DNA from 2 places in the Kitasatospora sp. NPDC098663 genome. Region 2 is predicted to be linked to the other one. Evidence: riboswitches for the same ligand, from Rfam matches in the RefSeq annotation. Region 2 holds a riboswitch; the other holds the start of a gene.
What was found. Region 2 has a riboswitch for cobalamin ahead of ACIQVZ_RS05630 (cobalamin biosynthesis protein). Riboswitches for the same ligand answer to the same signal wherever they lie in the genome.
Positions count from the first base shown of each region.

Region 1: linked by a shared signal. The riboswitch ahead of ACIQVZ_RS07530 (prenyltransferase/squalene oxidase repeat-containing protein) and the one ahead of ACIQVZ_RS05630 (cobalamin biosynthesis protein) in region 2 are both predicted to bind cobalamin.

Region 1 covers NZ_JBIWAP010000005.1:182,623-186,019, forward strand. Annotated here, with positions in the region: gene ACIQVZ_RS07530 (prenyltransferase/squalene oxidase repeat-containing protein) at 1-1,913, opposite strand, end outside; cobalamin riboswitch at 2,017-2,160, opposite strand; cobalamin riboswitch at 2,238-2,314, shown strand; gene ACIQVZ_RS07535 (hypothetical protein) at 2,448-3,397, shown strand, end outside.
Region 2 covers NZ_JBIWAP010000004.1:73,680-77,076, forward strand. Annotated here, with positions in the region: gene ACIQVZ_RS05625 (alpha/beta hydrolase family protein) at 172-1,284, opposite strand; cobalamin riboswitch at 1,637-1,769, shown strand; gene ACIQVZ_RS05630 (cobalamin biosynthesis protein) at 1,877-2,845, shown strand; gene ACIQVZ_RS05635 (cobyric acid synthase) at 2,842-3,397, shown strand, end outside.

The sequences.
Region 1 (3,397 bases), on a different contig from region 2:
TCCTTTCCGATCGAGCCGCCGCCTGCGTACTCGGTGCCGATGCCGGTCCAGTCGTTGACGGTGCGCTCGCCGGCGTCCTTGCCCGGCTGGTCCAGGAAGTCGACGATCCTGCGCAGCGCGGCGTCGTCGGTGCCGGTGGCCGCGAGGGCGTAGGCGCCGTCGATGGTGAGGCCGAAGTCGGCGAAGGCCGGGAAGCCCTCGTAGTAGCGGCCGTTGATCAGGCGGGACGGGTCGGTGAGGTAGGCGCTGCCCTTGGCGGCGTCGGGGGTTCGCCCGGCAGGCGGCGTGGTCGCGGGCGAGGTCGGCGGGGTGGTGGCGGGTGTCGTCGGCGGGGCGGTGGCGTCCGGGTTGTGCCGGACGCTGGTGAGGTCGGTGCCGGTCAGGGCCAGGATCGCCTGCTCGGTGGCCGCCGGGTCCGGGTCGGTGGTCGACGCGTCGGGGCCGAAGCCGCCGTCCGTTCCCTGCCGGGCGGCGAGCCAGGCCGTGGCGGCGGCCCGGCGGGTGTCCTGTCCGGTGGCCCTGAACGCCTGGGCCGCGCTCGCGGTGCTGATGGTGTCACCGGGGGCGCCGAGGTACGGGAGGAGGGAACCGTCGGCCTGCTGTCCGGCCGCGAGCTGGTCCGACGCCTTCTTCGCGGCCGTCTCGTACCCGGGGGCCGTGCGCAGGGCGAGGACCGCGAGGCCGGTGGTGAGCGGGTCGGACTCGCAGTGGTCGCCGGCGACGATCATCGATCCGGCCACCCCGCCGTCGGCGCACTGGAGCACCGTGAAGCGGGCGAGCGCCGGGGCGGGTGGCGTGACGCCGGCGCGCTGGAGGGCGATGACACCGAGGGACTGGACCCAGGGCGAGGCCGCGCCGAGGAAGTCCCCGGCGGCGGTGCACTTGCCGTTCTCCCCCGCCGCCGTGCAGACGTGACCGGTGAGCGCGGCGATCAGGTCCCGGCCGCCGAAGGCCCGGGGATCGCCACCGGTGCTCTCGGCGACGAGGGCCAGCAGTGCGGCGGCCTTCGCATCGGGCCGGCCGGCCGGTCCGTCGGGATACAGGAAGGCGTCGGCGTGGGCGGAGAGGAAGGCGGTCGTCCGGCGCAGCGCCGGGTCCTGCGTGCCGGCGGCGGCGAGGGCGATGGCGGTGAGGGCGGTCCGGGGGTGGTCCGGCCCCTCGACGGCCCAGTTCTCCATGTGGTCGCCGCCGACGAGTTGGCGGGCCAGCCAGGCTGCGGCGGCCGCCGGGTCTCCGGTGGCGGACGGCCCGGTCGAAGTCGAGGTCGGAGTCGGGCTCGGGGTCGGGGTCGGGCTCGGGGTCGCCGAGGGTGACAGCGGGGCGGACGGCGAAGCCGACGAGCCGCCGCTCTTCGCCCGGACGGAGTCCGGCGCGAAGCCCGGCGCCCCGCTGGTGCCGCCGATGTCGGTGCCGCCGTACACCCAGGCCTCGACCTCGCCGGGCTCGGGCTTCTGCGTCCCGGCGCCGAACCGGCTGTAGGACCACGCCTGTTGGCCGGGTTCGGCGATCCAGTACGACCAGTACGCGGTGGCCTGCGGGGTGTTGACGCAGGGTTCTTCGGCCGGCGTCGGGTACTGGGTGCCGTTGTTGAAGGTCCCGGTTCCGAGTCGGCAGATGAAGGCGGGTCCGTCGTGCTCGGTTCCGGCGGTGGTGAAGCCGGCGGCGTGCAGCAGGTTCATCCCGGTCGTGGGGTGGGCGTCGCAGCCCCGGACGACGCCGCCGCCCCAGTGGGTGAAGTCGACGGCGACGATCGCGCCCGTCGTCGCCGTGCACTGCTCGATCGGGTCGGCGGCCGCGGTACCGGGGCGCCCGAACAGGACGCTTCCGCAGGCGGCGGCCGCGACAGCACCGGCGACCACCAAGGAGGCGAGGTCCCGGTTCCTGTGACGTGTGCGACTGCTGCTGACCCTCACGACGACTCCCTGGTCGGTCGACGCAGGACGCAACGGCGCAGCCCACGGTCTCCTGGGCAGGGACCGTCCGGACCGCGTCGTAGTCCGCGACGACGCAAGTGCTCTGTGAACAGGCCCCCGGTCCAGGCATTCCGGCTCACCCACCACAGGTGGGTCCACGGTTGCGGGTCAGCGCCGGAGTTCGACCGGCTTCCCCTGAATGCCGAGGGCAAAAAATCGGTTCATCAGACCACGCCGGTCGAACGGGAGTCAACGGGTCGTCATGTCGATCACACCACCTCGTGCGCCGGTGCGCCGTGCGGTAGCGTCCGCGGTGGCCGAGCGGGGGAACCCGGTGCGAATCCGGGGCTGACGCGCAGCGGTGTGGGGCGGCGATCACGCCGCCCTGAGCCCGAATGCCCGACCGGCCACGCACCATGGCGAAAGCCGGCCCACGCGATCCGGGCGGCGACCGCTCCGGCAGTCGCGCGCCCTCGAACGGGCGCCGGAACTCCGGGGCAGGGTCGGCGCCCGCCACCCCAAGGAGCCTGTCCCATGTCCCTCCTCGCCCCCGCGCGGACCACACCTTCCCGCGCCGCCTCCGCCGTCACCGTCGCCCTGACGGCCGGCGCGCTCCTGCTCTCCGCCGTCCCCGCCCACGCGACGGCCAGCCCGACCCAGATAGCCACCTCGAAGAGCACCGGCGTCACCTACCTGAAGTCGCTCCAGGCCGCCGACGGCAGCTACGTCACCGGCGGCGGGCTCTCCAACGAGTGGGCGTTCAGCGCACTCGCGGCCGCCGGCACGGCCGCCGCGGACGTCACCCCCGGCGGCGACCCCACCAAGAACGCCCGCCTGGTCTACCGCGGCCAGCTCGCCGCCCCCGGCTGGCCGAGCGCCTCGCCGGTCGTCACGGACTACGAGCGCGGCATCCTCAACGCCTACGCCGCCGGCATCGACCCCTCCCGGGTCGGCCCGGGCCGCAACCTCGTCGCCGACCTCGCCGCCTACTGGCAGACCGCCGAACCCGGCTACTACGGCCCGTCCGCCAACTTCAACGGCACCGTCTTCGGCCTCCTCGCCCTCGCGGGCGCCAGAACCCAGGCCGGCAGCCCTCGCGTCCCGCAGCCGCTGCTCGACGCCTCCGTCACCGCGGTGCGCGCCAACCAGCACAACGACGGCGGCTGGAACTTCAGCAAGGCCGCGGGCGACCCGAACGCCCTCGCCCAGGGCAGCGACATCGACATGACCGGCGCCGCCATGGCCTCGCTCTGCACCGGGGGCGTCGCCGCCACCGACCCGGCGATCGTCGCCGCCAAGAACTTCCTCAAGGGCAAGCTCACCGCCTCCGGCGCCTTCAACGCCATGTTCGGCGTCAACACCGACTCCAACGGCTGGGCCGTCTCCGGCCTCAACGCCTGCGGCATCAACCCCCAGGGCACCGACTTCACCAGCGGCACCGGCAAGAGCCCCGTCGACTTCCTGATCGCCCAGCAGTTCAAGCC
Region 2 (3,397 bases):
AGGCAAACCGCCTGGCCGGAAACAGGTGGCGGGGTCATGCCATCCCGGCGCAACCCTTGCGGCGGCGGTCGCGCTACCCGCCCGACCGGTCACGCTCCGTGGCTGACGGGTGAGGTTCGGGTTTCGTACAGAGGCCCTGTCGGTGTGACTTCTCGTGCGGGGGGGCTGGGTTCAGAGAAGGGGGGTGAGCCAGCGGCGGAGGAGTTCGGTGTAGTGGGTGGGGGCGGAGTTCCAGAGGGTGGCGTGGTCGGCGCCCGGGAAGGGTCGGAGGCTGACCACGCCGGGGCGGGCGGCGGCGAGGCGCTCGGCGGCGCGGAAGGGGGCGACCTGATCGTCGGGGCTGTGCAGCAGGAGGGTGGGGACGCGCAGGTCGGCGCCCTCGGCGATGCGGCTGAAGTCGGCGAGGTCGACGCCGGTGCGGCCCTCGGCGGCGAGGGCGCCGAGCTCGGCGGCGGCGCCGGTGTAGCCGACCCGGGCGGCGCCGCGGCGGGCGGTGGCGGGCAGGTCGAGGACCGGCGAGTCCAGGACGAGGCCGCTGACGGCATGGGCCCAGGCGGAGCGGGCGGCCGTCTGGAGGGCCATGGTGGCACCGAGGGACCAGCCGTACAGGATGACCCGGCCGGCGCCGCTGTCGAGGGCGAGCCGGACCGCCGACTCGACGTCGCGCCACTCGGTCTCGCCGAAGTGGCCGAGCCCGTCCGGCGAGGCCGGGGCGCCCTGGTCGCCCCGGTAGGTGACGGCGAGGGCCGGCAGGGCGAGGCGGTCGAGGACGGGGAGGACCGGGAGGGTCTGCTGCCGGTCGGCGCCGGGGCCGTGGACGAGGATCACCCAGGTGCCGCGTTTGCCGTCGAGGCGCCAGGCGGGGAGGGCGCCGAGTTCGCCGTCGGCGGCGGTGTCGGTGAAGGGGAGGCCGAGCGCCTCGGTGGGGTCGCCGAGGTGGACGCGGGGGGTGAAGTGGACCTCGGTGCCGGGGGTGAGGGTGCCCCGGTCCGCGCGGACGAGGCGGCGGGTGACGCCGTTCTCGTCGCTGTGCAGGACCTCCTCGACGACGGCGTGGCCGTGGTCGTCCCATTCCACGGCCCAGCGGCCGGGGCGCAGGCTCTCGGGGCGGCGGTTGAAGGTGATCCGGCCCGCGGCGAGGCTCCGCACCAGGACGGGGCCGGACTCCCGGGCGGCGCTCGCCGGGTGGACCAGCCGCTCGGAGGCCCGACGGCCGATCACCAGGACGGCGGCCCCGGCGCCGACGACGGCGGCCGCCACGACGGCCGCGGTTCCCCAACGCATATCGCTCCCCGCTCTGCTGGTCTTGGACCGGACGGTGTCCGGGCGGTGTGCGGACGGTGTTCGGGCACCAGTTCACCGGGGGGCCGCGCGGGCGGCCACCGGGCTGGGCCGTCCGGGGCACGGCGGGGGCTCGGGCGGGGCGGGCGTCAGGCACGGCGGGGCGTCGGGCGGGGCGGGCGTCAGGCACGGCGGGGCGTCGGGCGGGGCGGGCGTCAGGCACGGCGGGGCGTCGGGCGGGGCGGGCGGATCGGAGGTGGCGACGGGGCTCCGAGGTGTGACCAACCCCTCCGTGACCTCGGTTGACTCCCGGTTCGGCCGCGTGATGGGATCCTGGGGCCAAACGGAGGCATGCAGAGGAAGCCGGTGCGAGTCCGGCGCGGTCCCGCCACTGTCACCGGGGAGCACGCTCGGAACATCGCCACGGCGGGCCGTCAGAAGCCGCTGGAAGGCCCGGGGGTGCGTCCGACCCGGAAGCCAGGAGACTCTCGCCCCCGGTACGTCGATCCAGGGCGCGGACCCTGAGTGAGGACACGCACGCGATGCAGGCTGCCCCGCCCTGCCGGACCCCACGCGGCCTTCCGCCGAACCCGCCGTGCGCCCGCTGACCCGCGCCGCCGCGTTCGCGCTCGGCGCCGCCGCGGGCTTCGCCGCCGACGCCCGCTTCGCCGACCCCCGGCGCGGCCACCCGGTGGCCGTCTTCGGCAGTGCGGCGACCCGGCTGGAGCGGCGGGTGTGGCAGGACGACCGGGTGGCCGGCGCCGGGTACACGGCGCTGTGCGTGGGCGCGGTCGCGGCCGGCGCGGCGGCCCTGGACCGTACGGTGGGCCGGCGTCCGCTGGGCCGGGCCGCGCTGGCGGCCGCCGCGACCTGGACGGTGCTGGGCGGCACCTCGCTGACCCGCGAGGCGCGCACCATCGGCCGGTCACTGGCCACCGGCGACCTGACGGCCGCGCGGGAGCGGCTGCCGCACCTGTGCGGGCGGGACCCGAGCGCGCTGGACGGGCCTCAGATCGCCCGCGCGGTAGTCGAGTCGGTGGCCGAGAACACGGCGGACGCCGTGGTGAACGCGCTGGTCTGGGGCGCGCTGGCGGGCACCCCGGGGCTGCTGGCGTTCCGCGCGGTGAACACGCTGGACGCGATGGTCGGCCACCGCTCGCCGCGGTACGCCCGGTTCGGCTGGGCCTCGGCCCGGCTGGACGACGTGGCGGGCTGGCCGGGCGCCCGGCTGACGGCGCTGCTCACGGTGGCCGCCGCGCCGCAGCCGAAAACGGCCTGGCGGGTCTGGCGGCGGGACGGCTCGGCGCACCCGAGCCCGAACGCGGGCCAGGCGGAGGCGGCCTTCGCGGGCGCGGTGGGCGTCCGACTGGGCGGGACCCTCCAGTACGGGGAGCGGGTGGAGCACCGGCCGGTGCTGGGCGCGGAGTTGCGGCCGGTGACGGTCGACGACATCGAGCGGGCCTGCGTGCTCTCCCGGCGGGTGGGCGCGCTGGCCCTGGGTACGACGGTCGCGGGGCACGTCGCGCTGCGCTCGCTGACGACACGGTGGAGGGGAAGGGCATGAGCAACGCATTGCTGGTCGCCGGGACGACCTCGGACGCGGGCAAGAGCGTGGTGACCGCGGGCATCTGCCGCTGGCTGGCCCGGCAGGGGGTGCGGGTCGCTCCGTTCAAGGCGCAGAACATGTCGCTGAACTCCTTCGTCACCGCCGACGGCGCCGAGATCGGCCGGGCACAGGCGATGCAGGCGCAGGCGGCCCGGGTGGAACCGGAGGCGGCGATGAACCCGGTGCTGCTGAAGCCGGGCGCGGACGGCCGCAGCCAGGTGGTGCTGCTGGGCCGGCCGGTCGCCGAGGTGGGCGCGCTGGACTACCGCGAGCGCAAGCCCGTCCTGCTGGAACGGTCGCTGGAGTGCCTGGCGGATCTGCGCCGCCGCTACGAGGTGGTGGTCTGCGAGGGCGCCGGCTCGCCCGCCGAGATCAACCTGCGGGACCGGGACATCGCCAACATGGGCCTGGCGACGGCCGCCGGGCTGCCGGTGGTAGTGGTCGGGGACATCGACCGCGGCGGCGTCTTCGCGGCGATGTACGGGACGCTGGCACTGCTGTCGGCGGAGG